Regions from separate parts of the Rhodopirellula sp. SH410 genome, predicted to be linked through region 2. Evidence: riboswitches for the same ligand, from Rfam matches in the RefSeq annotation. Region 2 holds a riboswitch; each other region holds the start of a gene.
The links. Region 2 has a riboswitch for cobalamin ahead of SH410x_RS08595 (DUF1559 family PulG-like putative transporter). Riboswitches for the same ligand answer to the same signal wherever they lie in the genome.
Positions count from the first base shown of each region.

Region 1: it holds a riboswitch for cobalamin, as region 2 does, so the genes downstream of both, SH410x_RS29500 (ribonucleoside-diphosphate reductase subunit alpha) here and SH410x_RS08595 (DUF1559 family PulG-like putative transporter) in region 2, are expected to answer to the same signal.
Region 3: it holds a riboswitch for cobalamin, as region 2 does, so the genes downstream of both, SH410x_RS14125 (PEP-CTERM sorting domain-containing protein) here and SH410x_RS08595 (DUF1559 family PulG-like putative transporter) in region 2, are expected to answer to the same signal.

Region 1 is NZ_CM147949.1:7,995,976-8,001,588, forward strand. Features, by position in the region: gene SH410x_RS29495 (IS630 family transposase) at 1-621, opposite strand, end outside; gene SH410x_RS29500 (ribonucleoside-diphosphate reductase subunit alpha) at 706-3,366, opposite strand; cobalamin riboswitch at 3,537-3,768, opposite strand; gene SH410x_RS29505 (M14 family metallopeptidase) at 3,835-5,169, opposite strand.
Region 2 is NZ_CM147949.1:2,311,647-2,317,259, forward strand. Features, by position in the region: gene SH410x_RS08585 (DUF1549 domain-containing protein) at 1-161, opposite strand, end outside; gene SH410x_RS08590 (class I SAM-dependent methyltransferase) at 417-1,154, shown strand; cobalamin riboswitch at 1,384-1,625, shown strand; gene SH410x_RS08595 (DUF1559 family PulG-like putative transporter) at 1,807-2,649, shown strand; gene SH410x_RS08600 (DUF4465 domain-containing protein) at 2,718-5,613, shown strand, end outside.
Region 3 is NZ_CM147949.1:3,849,180-3,854,792, reverse strand. Features, by position in the region: gene SH410x_RS14135 (tetratricopeptide repeat protein) at 1-730, opposite strand, end outside; gene SH410x_RS14130 (hypothetical protein) at 1,056-1,232, shown strand; cobalamin riboswitch at 1,371-1,632, shown strand; gene SH410x_RS14125 (PEP-CTERM sorting domain-containing protein) at 1,843-2,892, shown strand; gene SH410x_RS14120 (DUF1559 family PulG-like putative transporter) at 2,889-4,040, shown strand; gene SH410x_RS14115 (DUF4465 domain-containing protein) at 4,202-5,119, shown strand; gene SH410x_RS14110 (YncE family protein) at 5,419-5,613, opposite strand, start outside.

The DNA of each region.
Region 1 (5,613 bases), 2.4 Mb from region 2:
TCCTTTGAGCGAGAAACCCGCCTCGTCAAAGTAAACAACGTTCAAATCCGGTTCTTCGAGAAACTCGGCTAGCTCTTCCTTGGCCAATTGAAATTTCTTTTCATCCCGTTTTTGCCGCAAACTTCGACGATAACGTTTCCAACTCAGCCGAAACCGCCTCGCGTATTCTCGCAGAGTGGGTCGCTTGATTTCCTTGCCGGTTTTTTCTTTCAGCTCTTTCAGCACCTTGGCTGGTCGATTCGGGTATTTTCGAAGTAGTCGCCGGAGAGTTTGCTGCTCTGAGGCGTTGAGTATCGGCGGCGCACCGGGATGCTCGGAGTCTTCAAGTGCGTCGGGGCCGCCTTCTGAAAATCTGTCAATCCAACTGGATACCGAATCTCGATCCACGCCAAAGATATCGACAAGGGAACTTATTTCGTACTGTTGGTCGCTGAGTAAGATTGCGTGCGCACGAACTCGCGTATAGTGGCAATGATGACTTTTCCACATTTCCGTCAGTTGCTGTTTTTGCTCGACTGAGCCAATTTGTGCGAATTTTGTAGAGGGGCGTGCCATTTGAATCTCCCGGTTCGTGAAACAGGGAGAAACATGATGCTTCGCATAATCTCGACCATCGAGCATTTGCTAGCAAATCAGAAAGGATTCCCAACTCAACATGGGTGCAAAAAGCTTGCCAGTTATACCGAAATACTTACCCAGATGTGCTTAGGTCGTCTTGAGCCCCTGTTGCCATGCCGAACGGTACATCGCATCGATCGCCTTGCCGCTGGGTTCCGCCAGATACAAGTTGAGTGATTGTCCTTGATCGATCCATTTCTGCCGGCGTGCGGCGGCAGCGACCAGCCACGAGGGCTCGATTTCGAATGCGGTGGCAAATAGCAGACGCAAGTCGTCGGGGATGGTTGCGATGGCACCAATCGCGCCATCGTAGTACTTCAACGCATCGACCATGTTGGTGTCCCACAACCCGCGTGACTTCAGTGCATCGACCAACGCCACGTTCACCTGTGTGAACTCGCCCGATAAATTGCTCTTGGAATACAATTGTTTGTAGGTGGGTTCGATCGACTGGGTCACCCCCACGATCGTCGAGATGGTTGCCGTCGGCGCGATGGCGAGGCAATTGCTGTTGCGCATCCCGTGCTTTGCGATGTTCTGCCGGACGACGTCCCAGTCCAGTGTGGTGCTGCGATCGACGTCGATCGTCTCACCACGCTCCGATTCCAGTGAATCCAACGTATCGATCGGCAGCGAACCACGATCCCATTTCGAGCCCGCGTACGATTCGTAGTTGCCACGTTGGGCCGCCAACTCACTCGAGGCCAACAGGGCGTAGTAGCTGATCGCTTCCATACTGATGTCGGCAAATGCGACGGCTTCCGCCGAGGCGGTCGGTATGCCGAGTTGATACAGGGCATCCTGATATCCCATGACTCCCAGTCCGACTGGGCGGTGGCGGAGGTTTGCGTTTCTCGCTTCGACGGTGGGGTAGTAGTTGATGTCGATGACGTTGTCGAGCATCCGCATCGCCGTCTTGATTGTGGTGCGAAGCAGATCGCGATCAAGCTGACCATCGACGATATGATCGCCGAGATTGATCGAACCCAAATTGCAGACGGCAGTTTCGTCGCGACTGGTGTTCAGCAAAATCTCCGTGCATAGATTGCTGCTGTGGACGACGCCTGCGTGATCCTGGGGCGAACGGATATTCGAGGGATCCTTGAACGTCACCCAGGGATGTCCGGTTTCAAACAGTCGTGTTAACAGCTTGCGCCATAAATCGATTGCGGGCATTTCGCGATGCAGTCGAATTTTGCCTGCGGCGGCGTCGGTTTCGTATTGTTCGTACCGGGTCTTGAAGCCCTGACCGAACAGGTCGTGCAAATCCGGTACTTCGTCGGGACTGAACAGCGTCCACCTTTGACCGTCACGAACACGCTGCATGAACAGATCGGGGATCCAGGCGGCCGTGTGCATATCGTGCGTCCGCCGCCGATCGTCGCCGGTATTCTTGCGCAGATCCAAGAACTCTTCGAAGTCGAGATGCCACGGTTCCATGTAGGCGCATACCGCGCCTTTGCGTTTGCCACCTTGATTGACTGCGACGGCGGCATCGTTGACGATCTTCAGGAATGGAATCACACCTTGGCTCTCGCCGTTGGTGCCGTGGATCTTGCTGCCGGTCGCGCGAATATTCGTCCAGTCATTCCCGAGGCCACCGGCCCATTTGGACAGCATCGCGTTATCGCCCACGCACTTGAAAATGTGCTCAAGATCATCCTGGACCGTGGTCAGGTAACAACTGCTCAATTGCGGGTGCGGTGTTCCGGAATTGAACAGTGTTGGGGTGGCACTGGTGAAACGGAAACTCGACAGCAATCGGTAGAACTCGATCGCACGGGTATCCCGGTCATCGCCTTCAGCGAGCGCTAAGCCCATCGCCACCCGCATCCAAAAGTACTGCGGTGTCTCGATCCGCCGACCATTTTTATGTAGCAGATACCGATCATAGATCGTCTGCAGGCCGAGATAGCGAAACTTGCTGTCTCGCTCCGGCAGGAGTGCGGCGGCGAGTTTGACAAGGTCGAAGTTGCGCAGTTCACCGGCCAGTCGTTCGCAGCGGATACCTTCGATGATGTAGTGTTCGAACTGGTCCCGATACACCTGCTCAAAATGGTCAGCGAACTGAGATTTGCGGAGTGCTTGACGGTAGATAATCCAACGCTGCAGTTGTGCGGCCAAGGCATCGTAGGCTGGATCTCGCTCGATACGACTGCGTGCGGCGAGAACCAGGGCGCGGGTGATATCGCTGGGAGTCATCCCGTTGAAGGACCCTCGGATCACTTCAGCGATGATCTCGTCGGTATCCACTTCGGGGAGCTTGGCCTCGGGGCATTGTTCGAGAAATCGAACGAGTCGCTGGCGGTCAAACGGAACCTGGACCCCCGGTTCCAGCTCGACATGGATTCGAGTTTCCGGCGGGGGAGTATTGTCCATGCTATCGAGCGATCCGTCCTCGCCGCGTACCGCACGCATCCGCGCATGTTCGGTGCGATAGAGGATATAACAACGCGCGACACGGAAGTGTCCGCGCTGCATCAGGCCAATTTCAACGATGTCCTGAACCTGCTCGACATTCATTGCCGAATCACCACTGGACTGGGCCGCCAGCTGGTGGACTTGATCCACGATCGATGCGATATCCGCGACCATTTCAGATGGCAGCGGCTGAGCCTTGGCCAGGTTCAGTTCCGCTCGGAACGCCTTTTCAATCGCACCATGGATGCGGTCTCGATCGAAGTCGGCTTCGCGTCCATCCCGTTTACGCACCGCCATCGCCAGCGTCTGTTCGGCTGTCCAACCCATGCCCATGATTCCTGTATTGATCCAGGCGCAGCCCCGAACGCTTCTTCAATTTGGAAACGCGCAAAACCGAACCCCAGTCTCTTTCACTGAACAGCGAATGGAGATCGCGAAGGCACAGGCCAAACGCAATGGTCACTTCGCTGCAACGCACTCCCCAATCCAAGAGGGCTCCCTACGTCTATTTCGTGGTAGGTCTTCTGACTCACTGCCGACGACTCTTCCGGCCTTCTCGCTGAACGGAATCAGCAATGGCCCTTCATGATCAAAAGGAAGAGTGGTTTGGGTGTGCGGACACACCTCAGACAGTTCACAGCGGCTGGACCATCCCGGAATCACACCGGAGTTCCCTGTTCACTCACCAGCAAGAGTTGCTAGCAAGTCACCACGAACGCCCGGATTGTTAGGCATGGCAACGCGGCTGTCAAGGATGAAAAATGCCGCTGGCAATCGATCAACGGGAGCGAGGGGCTACTGCAACAACACAGGTTTGCCATCGACTACACCGGAGACGAGCTGAATCGTGGGCTCGTCCGCACGCTCTCGGTCTGGGTTTGCTTCCCCCCGAGTTTTCTTGGTGCCGCCGGTTGCTTTGGATTTTGTTGCGATCGGCGTGGCGCTGTCGCGACCTGGCAGTTCGAGCAGCAACCGCATCATTTCTTCGGCGGCGCCTCCCGCGACCGTCTTGATCATCTCGCGGTCGGTTTCATCGCCGAATTCATAGGTGACCGCGGTCACGCCGAGGGTGTTATTGACCCACGCTTTGCTCGTGCTGCGGTGGGCGTTGTGGTTGTCATCCACGTTGACGTCATAGTCGGGAAAACGGCTTTGGATGGACGAGAACCACTGGCGGGTGAATCCGACCGGAAACACATTTGGGTTGGGTGCGGGGATGTAAAAGATATCGTTGTAGGTACTGTGGAAATCAACGAAGAGACACAACCGGCGGTCGCCGGTTCGCCGGCACGCCAACAACCGATCTCGGACCGCTCGGGTTTCAGGCTGGGTGAAATGGGACCAATCGCGGTTCAGGTCCACGCCTTGGGCGTTGGTACGCCAGTGCCCATGATGCACACCGTCGGGGTTGACCGTCGGCACGACCAAGGCAGCAAAACGCTTGCGAAAACGCTGGGCGAGGTCGGACGATCCGGCGAGAGTGTCGACAAAGTTCAGCATGCCGATCGCGCCGGTCACCTCCGGCGGATGCTGGCGAGCGATGATGTAAACGTAGTTCGGGGCTTCGCATTCGGTAATCGTCAATTGCTCGACGGGCCGGCCTTGAACCGATTGACCGATCTGCTCGCGCTCGACATAGGGCAATCCAGCGAGTTGTTCGGACCACTGCGATACTTCGTCGGTGCCGAGCAATTCTTGGCCAGCAATCCACAGCGGTTTTGAATCGACGGGAACTCGCAGCTCGACGTCTTGGCCGGACTCGCTCGTCTCCACGACGAGGTCGGTCGCCGATTGCCAATTCTCGCCATCGCGACTGATCTTGGGGTCGTAACGGTGCGACCCGTTCACGTAGTGCAGGAGAATTCGGATCGTTTTCGGACTCTGTGACTGAACCTGAAAGGCATACCAAGCACTATTGTTGATCGGAGCCGATTCGGGAGCGATCGTGACGGTAAACGTGTCGGGGCTGATTTGCGAGCAATCTTTCATTCGCCCGCCCGGGAAATCGCTGGTGATGAAAACTCCACCACGACGACTTTCGAATTCCGAGTGGCCATGTTGCAGGGAGGGTTCACTGCTCGCTGGCGCGACGATCGCCACGGCAAAAAGAATGGCTAGACTGGCAGCCATCGCGTTGACGAAAAAGGGATTTCGGCGACTGGATCTCATGCTCGGCACTCCTTGACCGTGAATGTCTGTTCAGGAATGAGGCCAGCAGAGCCGACCTAATCATGATTTTTTTGCGCACGGGGGTTTGCACGAAGTCTGCCTCGGTGGGGAACCGATGACTTGGTGCAGTCATGCATCCTCCGATGATCCAAAGGGATCAACCGAGAACAAACCGACCACTGGCGGGGCCAGCCCATCGGGGCTGGGTGGGGTCGGTTAGACATGGACACATCGAACTCCTCGCGGAGCGGTGATGCGACCAGTTCAACCCTAGCATGCGGCAACTACGAGGTCAAGATAAATCTGAGGGATGCTGATCACCGGAGTGCACCTGACGGTTTGCAATTGGCATGGCCTTTGATCTGTAGATCGGTCAGAATCCCGGTTTCACGGTTCACTTCGGAT
Region 2 (5,613 bases):
AGACTTTGGGGGACGCCGGGGCTCATCCCTGATGTCAAGAAAGCGAATGTGCTGAGCATCAAAAATGCGGTCAACGCAAGTTTGCCAGCGGTCAATAGGCGCCGTTTCACCCCAGCGAGCAGCGGGGCCGGCGGCGGGTCGGTGATAGCGGGGATGTCCATCACTATGGTCCTAACCAATTCGCGATCCAAAATCGTGTGCAATTCCAACCCGCCTAGTATACGCCTTTGAGCGACCCGAACGAGCGGAATTCTTTGGTGAGCTCGTTGACGACGGATGCGTCGCGTTTGCCAGCGGGTGCCAGTCCGGTATCATTCTGGTTCCGCACCGAGCACCCGCCGAAAGGTTGTCTGCTCGCTTTTTTCGTGACCCGCCGTACCTGGTCTCGATTTCAAACCTGCCCATGATGATTCAACGTGACTTCCACACCCCCGACTGATTTCTTTTTTGACGCCTATGATCGCGAAGACGTTGCGTATGGCGACGAGCCATCGGCATCTCTGTCGGCCTATCTCGACCAGATGGCGGGGCATGGGAAACCAGGCTGCCGAGCGATCGACCTCGGGGCTGGTGCGGGACGCGATACACTGGCGCTGGCAAAGGCCGGCTACCAAGTTGAGTCGGTCGATTTGAGTGAACGAGGACTGGCGAGGATCGCTGAGCGGGCTGCTCGGCAGGGCGTCACCGACCGCGTCCGGACGCATGTGGCGGATGTCCGCAACGCTGAGTTTCCCACGGGACATTACGATGCTGTGATCGCCACGACCGTGCTCGATCATATCCCCGCGGTCGATGCCGATCAGGTGTGGCAGCGAATGTGTGACGCGCTCAGCGAAACGGGGTTTCTCTACGTACAAGTCCATACGACCGAAGATCCCGGTAGCGATCAGCCGCCTGGCAACACCAGTCGCGAGCCGGTCAGTGAAACGGCCGGTGCGGTGATCAATTATTTCAAACCCAACCAGTTAGCAGCGATGGCAGTCCGGGAATCATCGAACTTGCGCATTCTGCGTTATGAGGAGCGATTGGAATGGGACTACACCCACGGCCCCGAACACCAGCATGGAAAAGCGGTGCTGTTGGCGGTCCGGACCGGATTTCATCCGCCCTGGTTTGGTCAACCCGCCGCATTTCCTCGTCAATTGGGCAATTAGAGCGACAGCGAGGCAATCCAACGCGTCAAATCAAAAGTCGCTACCGTCGCCAGACGGTGGAATCCACGTTCTCGCGGGCGTCGCTACCCGGGGCTATTCATTCGCGGTCGCTGAGCCCCCCACGCCCTCGGGGGTGTACCGAGTCCTGGTTCGCTCGGCGATCGAGACCTCTGATTGGCCGAGCGATCAGGGATTATCCGCATTGACAATCGAGCGACCTGGGTTGATACTCCGTTCAACGATACTTGGTGCCGCGTCAGTTCATTTTGGGCGACGCGAAAACAGGGAACTTCGGTGAGATTCCGAGACGGCCCGGCCGCTGTATCCGACGCCACGAGCCATTTTTCCGCGTGTTTTGCGGTGGTTCGAACCCCACTCCTCCCTCTTTGCCATTGCCGAATATTCGGCGAGAAGGCTGGGAGTGCGGATCGCGTCGGGAGTCAGAAGACCTACCTGGTATCGGGCGTTGAGCGTGGACCTTGGGTACCTTTCGTGGGCTACTTGGATCTCGCGTGGACCTTCTTGGGTGGGGTCAGCGTCACGAACCCGTTTCGTTTCTTGTGCGATTGGCCGAGACTCCCGCTGCGTTATGTCGTAGGCGAGGGGGGGGGGCTGATTGTTCGCTGGCAGCCGGTTGGAAATGCGCTCTCCCTTGCAACGATCGGCCGCAGGTAAATGGAATCCAGGAGCCCAAGTTCCCATCATCACTCTCACGCCACTTCGCCGTACTGGTTTTACGCTCGTCGAACTGCTCGTCGTGATCGCCATCATCGGCGTGCTGGTCGGGCTGCTCTTGCCGGCCGTGCAAGCGGCGCGCGAAGCGATGCGACGGGCGTCATGCCAAAATAATTTGCATCAAGTCGCCTTGGCACTTCACAACTACCACTCGGCCATGGGGAGCTTCCCGCCCGGTGCTGTCGAAGTCCGGCCGCAATATGCCCATGGGAAACAGTTCGCTTGGTCGGCGTTCATCCTCCCGTACCTGGAACAAAATGCGCTGGCTGAGAGGATCGACTACCGCCGTGCCTATGACGATCCCGTCAACTCCGTCGCCGCTCAGACCCCGGTCCAGGCATATCTGTGTCCGAGCACGCCGCGATCAGAACCACTCCGAGGGGGTCTCGGTGCGACGGATTATGGAGGCATGTACGGCGAACGAATCGTGAGCACCAATTCCCCGCCCCGCGGCATGATGATCCATGACCAATCGCTCGGTTTTCGCGACATTCTCGACGGCAGTTCCCACACCATCATGGTCACCGAGGACGCCGATTTCCCGGATGGTCAATGGATCAGTGGACGGAATTTGTTTGACCAAGCGTTCCCGCCCAACACAGCCCCCGCCTTTGAGAACGACATGCGGAGTTTCCATCCCGGCGGCGTGATGACGATGTTCGCCGACGGCTCGACACGCTTCCTCGTCGAACAGATCGACATGCAGATTTTGGCCGCGTTGTGCACTCGTAACGGACATGAAGTGACGGCGGGCTACTAGGCGATTTCCAGCAATCGTGCTATTTCGAAAATTCAAGCTAAGACAACCTACACGATCAACGACTTTTCATGAAGAAAAAACGAACCCGACGACCGTCCCGCCGCCTCTTGGTCCAAACACTCGAGGGCCGTCGTTTGTTGGCCGCGGGCCCCTATGCCCCCGCCGCCGGCCAGCCTGGTTCCACAGCGATCAGTCACACGGACCCCGCTTTGGTGGGCTGGGCATCCACCGTCGCAGATTACTCCCCCGGCAGCGACGTTGACGATCTCTGGAAGGACACGTCCAACGCGTTGGGACCCGCCGAGGGGAACTTCGATTCAATCGTCTCACTCGGTCGTGGTGGATCGATCACCTTGGCATTTGATACGCCAATCCGTGACGGACTCGGCGCTGACTTTGCCGTATTCGAAAACTCGATCAACGACACGTTCCTCGAACTTGGGTTTGTTGAAGTCTCCTCGGACGGCGTGAACTACTTTCGCTTTGCGGCGGATTCCAAGACGCCATCGGCCGTCGCAAGCTTCGGTGCGGTCGATCCTACCAACCTCCATAATCTCGCCGGCAAGTATCGGGGTGGGTTTGGCACACCGTTCGATCTGGCGGAACTTCGTGATCAGGCCGGCATCGACGTGACCTCGGTCAAATACGTACGTTTGATCGATATCGTGGGCGATGGGGTCACACGCGATGCGACGGGCGACTCCATCTACGACCCGACACCGACGTTCCAGTCCGCGGGGTTGGATGTCGATGGCGTGGGCGTGATCCACGCTGTTGAAACGGGGGAAGCGGTGATCGATTTCGAGACGCTCGGTAGCGGACTCGGGGCGAACAAGATCGATAATGGTGCCAGTGGCGCGGGAGGATTCAGCGAGGAGGAGATTTCGCTGAACAATGACTACACCACGGCTTATCAAAGTTGGTCGGGGTGGTCGCTCTCACAAACCACCGATACGGCGACGGCGGGCTACACCAATCAGTATTCGAATATCACCGGCAGCGGCGCCGACGATTCGGACACCTTTGCCATTGGCTTCTTTGATTCATCACCGAGCGGTGCCCTGCCGCCTCCGACGATCACGCTGGACCCGACCAGTGGCTCACGCTTCGATTCGCTATATGTCACCAACACGACCTATGCCGCATTATCGATGCAGCAGGGTGACGGGTTCGCCAAGCCGTTTGGGGGAACCACTGGTGACGATGCTGATTTCCTGCGTTTGACCATCACGGGTGTTGACGCAACGGGCAACGCCATCGGTGACGTCACCGTGATGCTGGCCGACTATCGCCCGGCCGACAACTCTCTGGACTCCATTCTCGACACGTGGGCGGCCGTGGATGTCTCGTCACTCGGCGATGCACGGTCGTTGCAGTTTACGCTGGACTCGACCGACAACAGCCCGTTCGGCATGAACACGCCGGCATATTTCGCGGTCGACAACGTGACGCTTCTTCGTCCGGCCGTCCCCTTGGATTTGGACCGTCCCAGCACGATCGAGGACAGCAGCGTGGTCGCCCGCGTGTCACGCCCGACATCCGATACTTCCGCTGACATGACCGTGTCGCTGGAGCGAACCGGTAGCGATCAAGCGACACTCCCCGACTCCATCACGATCCCGGCGGGCGCTCCCTACGCTGAGTTCAACATCACGCCCGTCAACGATGCCATTCCCACACCGGACCGCGAACTGCAGGTCACAGCATCGGCGGATTTCATGCTGCCGACGACTCGCTCGCTGCGGATTGAGGACGACGAAGTTCTATCGATCCATTTCACACCATCGGTCGTCAACGCGACGGAGGGTGACGGCCCGAGTGGAGCGAGCCTGACGCTGACGCGGAACGATGCCGACGTCAGCACGCCGCTGACGGTGACGCTCACCCATGACGCCACCGACCTGCTGAGTATTCCCGCCGTCGCCACGTTTGCCTCCACGCAGCGCACGATCACGATTCCGATCGATGTGCTTGACGATGACATTGCCAGCGAAGGACAAACGATCAGCGTGCAGGCCGTTGCGCCGGAGCGATCGCCTGCTCAACTGACGATCAAACTGGCTGATGATGACCTTCCGAGACTGCTGATTGATCCGGCCTCCATTCAGTTAAATGAAGCGGAACCGTTGACCACTCGTACGGTCAAACTCTATCGAAACACCGCCGATATCGCCAATGCCGTCACGGTATCGCTGTCGCTACCCGATGGCGGCCCACTGGCGATACCCGACGAAGTCACCATCCCTGCCGATTCGGATTTCGTCAGTTTCGACGTCAGTGTGGTCGATGATGCACTGATCAATGCGCGGGCGGCGTACCCTATTTTGGTGAGCAGTTCCAGTTTTCTGTCGGCATCGCTCGACGTGACCGTCATCGACAACGACGGACCGCCACCGAGCTTGGAAATCGGCGTTCCTGATACCGGGCTGTTCGAGTCCGACGCGGTCGTCGTCAGCGATTTCGAATCACTCGGTGCGGGGTTACTCAGTGGCGAGTTCGATAACAACGCCGGCGCGGCGGCTGGGTTCAACGACGGTACTCTGCAATTTGCAAACACGTTCGACAATTCGTTCGGATTCGACCTGTGGTCTGGGTTCGCGATCAGCCGTGGCACCGACTCCCAAACGGCTGGATTTGGCAATCAATACTCGTCAATCGTCGGTGGTGGCGCCGAGGGATCGTCAACCTATGCGATTGCCTATGCTGGTTCGCCCGTCACGATCAGTCGTGGAAGCGACACGGCGGACTATTCCACCCTGGATGTCACCAACACGACTTATGCTGCCCTCTCGATGCGAGAGGGTGACGATTTCGCGAAGAAGTTCGGTGGTGATTCGGGCGACGACCCCGACTTCCTGCTGTTGACGATTGAGGGACTCGATGCGGGCGGAGATTCGATCGGCCAAGTCGAGGTTTATCTGGCTGACTATCGCTTTGAAAACAACGATTTGGATTATATCCTCG
Region 3 (5,613 bases), 1.5 Mb from region 2:
AGAATCCGCGGCGGCCGAGCAGACCGCTAATCCGCGACAAGCAGCTTGCACAGGTCACTCGCTCAACATCGTCTTCATGGAACGTTCCGAGGGCGAAGATGGCCTCATCATCACGGTTGAGCTGGATGAGCAGCGATACCAGACCGATCCGGTAGTGCAAGTTGCCGGGATCGAGCTGCACAGCACGCTGCGTCAATGCCTCCGTTAAGTACAAGGGTTGGCCCGAACGCGCCGAGTAAAAGCCCATGTCGTAGTACGCTTGGGCGACCGAGTCATCCTTTTCGGTGACCCATTCGCAGACCTGCATCGCGAGTTGGGGTGAGTCGATCGCCTCAAGTCCCGCGGCGATCTGGAGCATTAACGCAGCCGGTAACTCCCTGCGAATTGCCATTTGCAAGTACAGGTCACGCGCCAGATCGATCCGGCGCAACTCCGCATAGCAGGACGCCAATACAATCCGAGTTTCGTCCGAGACCGGCGAGACTAGGCTCGCCTTCTCGATCGCATCGGCAGCCTCACGTGGCCGACCGAGATCGTGGCACGCCAACCCAAGTAACTCCAGCCAAGGGCCCTGTTCTTTCTCGGGCCCCCCGTCGTCGGCGGGCTGCTCTACCGCTTGGCTCGCCATCGCGACGACCTCAGCGAGCCGTCCCGCCTGATAGCGTGACCGAGCCAGCCGTAAACGCTCGACGCCGGCGAATTGCTGCGCTCGAAATTCCATCTCAGACATGATAAACCACCGATCTGCAAAGGCAGTCCTGCCACATCGGGCCAGAACTGCGCGTCAAGAAGCCCCACGCATCAATCGTGATGAGCGGGGGCAACCTGGGCGTGGCTGGCTGTATGATCTCGAGGCTGACCCGAAGCGGGCACATCGCGATCACACTAGCTTGCTGCGTCGCCAGCAATTGCTAATGAGAATTGCTCGCAATAGTACGCGGTCCATGTTTGAGTGTCAAGCGAATGAAGAAACAAAATGGTTTCGAGCCGCGCCGAATTGCCGGAGGAAGCCACTCAGGTGAGCAAAACCCGCTCGGTGTCGAAATGTCACCCAGATGCACCCACTCCTTTTCAACGGATTGTCCGAGCTACCCGGTGTGTTGCGGACCTACAATGCTGTCATGCCCATTCTCGGACGTAAAACGGAGCAGGCAAACGATCCGCTGTTTCCGACCCAACCCACACTGCTGAAGCCGTTGGGGAAAAACGAACAGGACCTTTCTGATTCTTGAGACCTTCGTGAAATCGTTGGAAGAGCCCAAGTTGAGAGTTTGGGCACCACGCCTGCCCATCGCGGGTGCGGGTGAGTAGTGATCCCGGTTCACGGACAACAGCTCCCGATGGCGGTTGACGCGTTGGGTGATGCTGGTAACAATCCCGCCGTCCAAGGTGATTGGATCGGTTTCTGCCGATCTGGTTAACAGGGAACTCCGGTGCAATCCCGGGACGGTCCAGCCGCTGTGTTCCACCTGCGATAGAAATTAATCGCACCCGACGCTCTTTCTTTTGAAGTGCCATTGCCCGCCCAGTGCTCGTCAAGCCTCGTGCTTTTCAAGTCTTGTGCAGGTGAGAAGGCAGAGAGTGTTCAGGATGGTGGTGAGTCAGAAGACCTACCTTGAGCAAGACGTTTCCGTGCCTTCTCGGATTGAGGCAAACGTTGCAGTGCGCTGGTTTCGAACATTTGTTCGAAACTCCCCACAGGCTCACTGGATGATCCATTCCATTCTGCGTTCGTGCTCGCTCGGCGAGGTGATTCGGTTGTGGAGTTGCGTTCCCACGTAGCGTCGACCGAGAGCTGAGCCTTGCCAACGAAGCAGTGTGTACCTGCGTCAAGGTTTTCTGATGTCCACTCTTCGCATTTCTGCGTTCTTGTTCCTGTCGTTGGTCTGTGTGATGCACACCCACGCGGGCGTCTACTCCAGCCATTCTGGATTCACTCCTGGAGCCACTGACAATCCCATTGCCCGAGGCGATATAGCGACGTTTGAGTCGTGGGTAGTCGACTACCGTCCCTCGCCGGGAGTCGGACCGAATTTCCAAGACTTTTCGGCGGGGCTGACATCGTTGGGAGACCGGTACAGCCCGGTCGCACGGCCGGGCGGAATCGGTACGGGTTTCGATTCACGCTACCGACCCGCAACGGGTACCAAGCCCAACGCGTTCCACGCTGGACTTGGCAGCAGCACGTCGTTCGGCGGCGATGTCAACGACCCCAGTGATACCTATGGTTTCCTTGGCATCGACGGTGCGGGTTCGATCACACTGGGCTTCGAGACTCCGATTGCCGATGGCGTTGGCGCCGACTTCGCCGTATTTGAAAACGGTTTTGGATTTGGCGGTCCCACCTCGCTATTCGCGGAGCTGGCTTATGTCGAGGTATCGTCCAACGGTAGTGACTTTCTGCGGTTCTCATCGATTTCATTGAACACGGCACCGACCGTCGCAATGGGGGCATTTCAAGGGTACGACGCTACCAATATTTATAACCTGGCTGGTAAGCATGCCAACAATTGGGGAACGCCATTTGATCTGAGCGAATTGTCGCCGAGTGCGTTGGTTCAATCGGGTGCGCTGGATCTCAATAGCATCCGATACGTACGTCTGGTCGATGTGGCGGGCAGCGGGGATCTCATGGATGGAAACGGTATTCCTGTCGCGGGGATTGATCGAGACTCATTGGGCAATGCCATTCTAGACAACTACGCCACGTTCGACTCAAGCGGGTTTGACTATGTCGGTCTCACCAAAGGGGCGGTGGGTGTGCTCAATGTGGCGGCGGTCCCCGAACCAGCCAGCTTTGCGATTTTTGCGGTGGCGACGTGCGGGCTGTTGTGGCGTCGGCGAAGACGTACGTTGAACTCACTGCGATCGTGGCTTGTGTCAGTCCGATGAGCAGCTTCTTTCAATCAACTCGTGTCGACTCATCCGCTGATGCTGTCGAGTCACCTTGCAACCTGGTCTGCACGCTCGACAGTGAGGCGGTCTGTATCGGCTGTGGTCGGACAAACGACGAGATCGTAGATTGGTCGTCGCTGGACTCTGACCAGCAGTCGGTTGTGATTGTGGCCGCTCGCTCGCGTCGGCAGTCGCGGCGGCCATGTGCTGGTCACGATCGTACCGCATTCACACTGACCGAGTTGTTGGTTGTGATTGCGGTGATCGGAGTGCTGGTTGCTCTGCTATTGCCCGCCGTGCAATCGGCTCGCGAGGCGGCGCGGCGAATTCAGTGCGCCAATCATCTCAAACAGGTGGGACTTGGTTTCCACAGCTACCACTCCACCTTTGAGAAGTTCCCTGTTGGTGGCGCGGGGGCAGTGAGTGCGACGAACGTCTTTCTCCGAACGATGTGGCGGCCGAGTTGGGGAGCCTCGCTGTTGCCCTATATCGAGCAATCAGCGTTGTCAGAGAAAATTGATATGGACGTTCCCTATCTCGACGACGTCAATCACGCTGGCGGTGCGGAAGTCGTGCCGACCTATCTGTGCCCGTCCGCTCCGAAGTCAACGCTGCTGCGTCCCAACGGCGACACGCCCACATCGACAGTGATGTTCGCGAGAACGGATTACGGTGGGAACTATGGTGAACGTGGTCTGCGCTGCCCGCCGCTGCACAATTGTCAAAACAACTACTCCGACATCGGCATCACCGATGGTGTTGGGCGCGGATCGCTCCTCTTCGGGAAAGACGGGCAACTGGCGGTTAAGTCGTTTCTCGATGGTACGTCCCACACGATCATGGTCGGCGAGGCGCCTGAAGGATTGCATTCCATTTGGATTGGCCACAAGAACCTCTTTGACCAGAGTGCGCCGATCAGTGCCCAGGTGGTCCCCGGAACGAAGTGGCAGTCATGCGTTTCCTTCTTAAAAAGTCACGAGGGGAACTTTTGCGACTTCGGGCAAGAGTTCCACAGCTACCACGCTGGAGGCGCGATGTTCTTGATGGCGGATGGCTCGACACGCTTCGTGACTGAACAACTTGATCTGAAAGTCTTCGCGGCATTGCTCTCTCGCCGTGGTGGCGAAGTGATCCCGCAATTTTGAGCACAACAGAAACCATTCGAAACATCTCGTTTGCACCACGTGCCCACCCGACCGCGTTTCGCGAACCCGTGCGGGCCGATGCTCACTCGGTCATCCCGCAGGACATGATCGGATGTGTTTCAGCCATCTCCCATTCACCTTTAAACTATCAGGAATCCAAATTGAGTCGCCATCTATTCGTGAGCATCGTGCTCGCAACTATTTCACTGAGCCAGTCGCGCGAACTTGCCGCTGAGATCGTCGTTGACTTTGAAAGCTTCTCCTTAGGGGCCGCTGGATTCTTCAACGGACCTGTTCCCGGTGCCGTCCCCGAACCGAGTTCATCGGGCGGCACCAACCTAACAGGATTGATCGATCTCGACGGTGTCGGATTTATCAATCGAAACAATCAAACGTATGGGAGTTGGAGTGGCTTCGCGGTCTCCAATCAAACCGACAGGACGACGCCCGGGTTTGGGAATCAGTACAGTGCGATCCCAGGATCCGGGGCAGAGGGGTCGAGCCAGTACGCCGTTGCGTTCGGTTACAACGACGTCAACGCCAATCTATTCGATCCCGTCCCGTTTGATCGCTATGATGTTGATCAACTGCGGCAGCTACCGAGCATCTATTTGCCGAGCAACACGCATGCGATGTCAGTCCAGGTCACGAACACGACCTACGCAGCCCTCTCAATGCAGGATGGCGACGGTTTTGCGAAGGTTTTTGGCGGAGCCACCGGGAATGATCCCGACTACTTCTCGTTGTCCGTCTTTGGGATCGACGCCAACAACCAAGTCCTGGCGGCCGAAGTTGACTTTTCACTGGCCGATTTCAGCTTTAGCGATAACGCTGATGACTACATACTCGGCAATTGGGCGAATCTCGACTTGAGCTCGCTGGCCAATGCCAACAGCCTGCATTTCAATTTGTCGTCGAGCGACAGCGGCGACTTCGGAATGAACACGCCATCCTATTTCGCACTCGACAACTTGACGCTTGACACCGCCGCCGTTCCGGAGCCCAGCAGCCTTGCCGTCATCTTGATTTGCTTGCTCGGCGGTGGCGTCTCGCGATGGCGCCGGCGGATGACGTGCTAGCTGCTCGTCTCTAGACATGCCACCAAACGCGGTATTGCAGAAAATGCTCACGATTAAAATGGTGAGTCCAGGCACCCGAAACATCTACGTTCATGACGGGGCGCACAGAGTCTGAGACAGGTTTGTTCAATCAAACGCAGCGGGTGTCGGAACCGTCAACGAAACTCACGATGTCCCACAGCGAGATGCTCACGTGTCGGTTGGTGTCATAAAAAAGCCCCACCGCGGGGTGCTGTCAGTCAGGTTGGTCGGACCGTTGGTTGACAACACCACACGCGGCGGGACGAGACGATGGTGGCTCAATCGCCAATGGCAGCGAGACGCGTGGGGGTCCCACCTACCGAAAATGTTGCGGCCACCGCGAAGTCGGCCGTTGATATCAGGGCGATCGTTCCGTCGCCTGGGTTGCTAACGAGCAGATGACGCTTCGTTGGCAGCAGAGCAAGTTCATGATGCCCGGAATGGCCCTCGATTTGACTGCGTCCAAGTGCGAT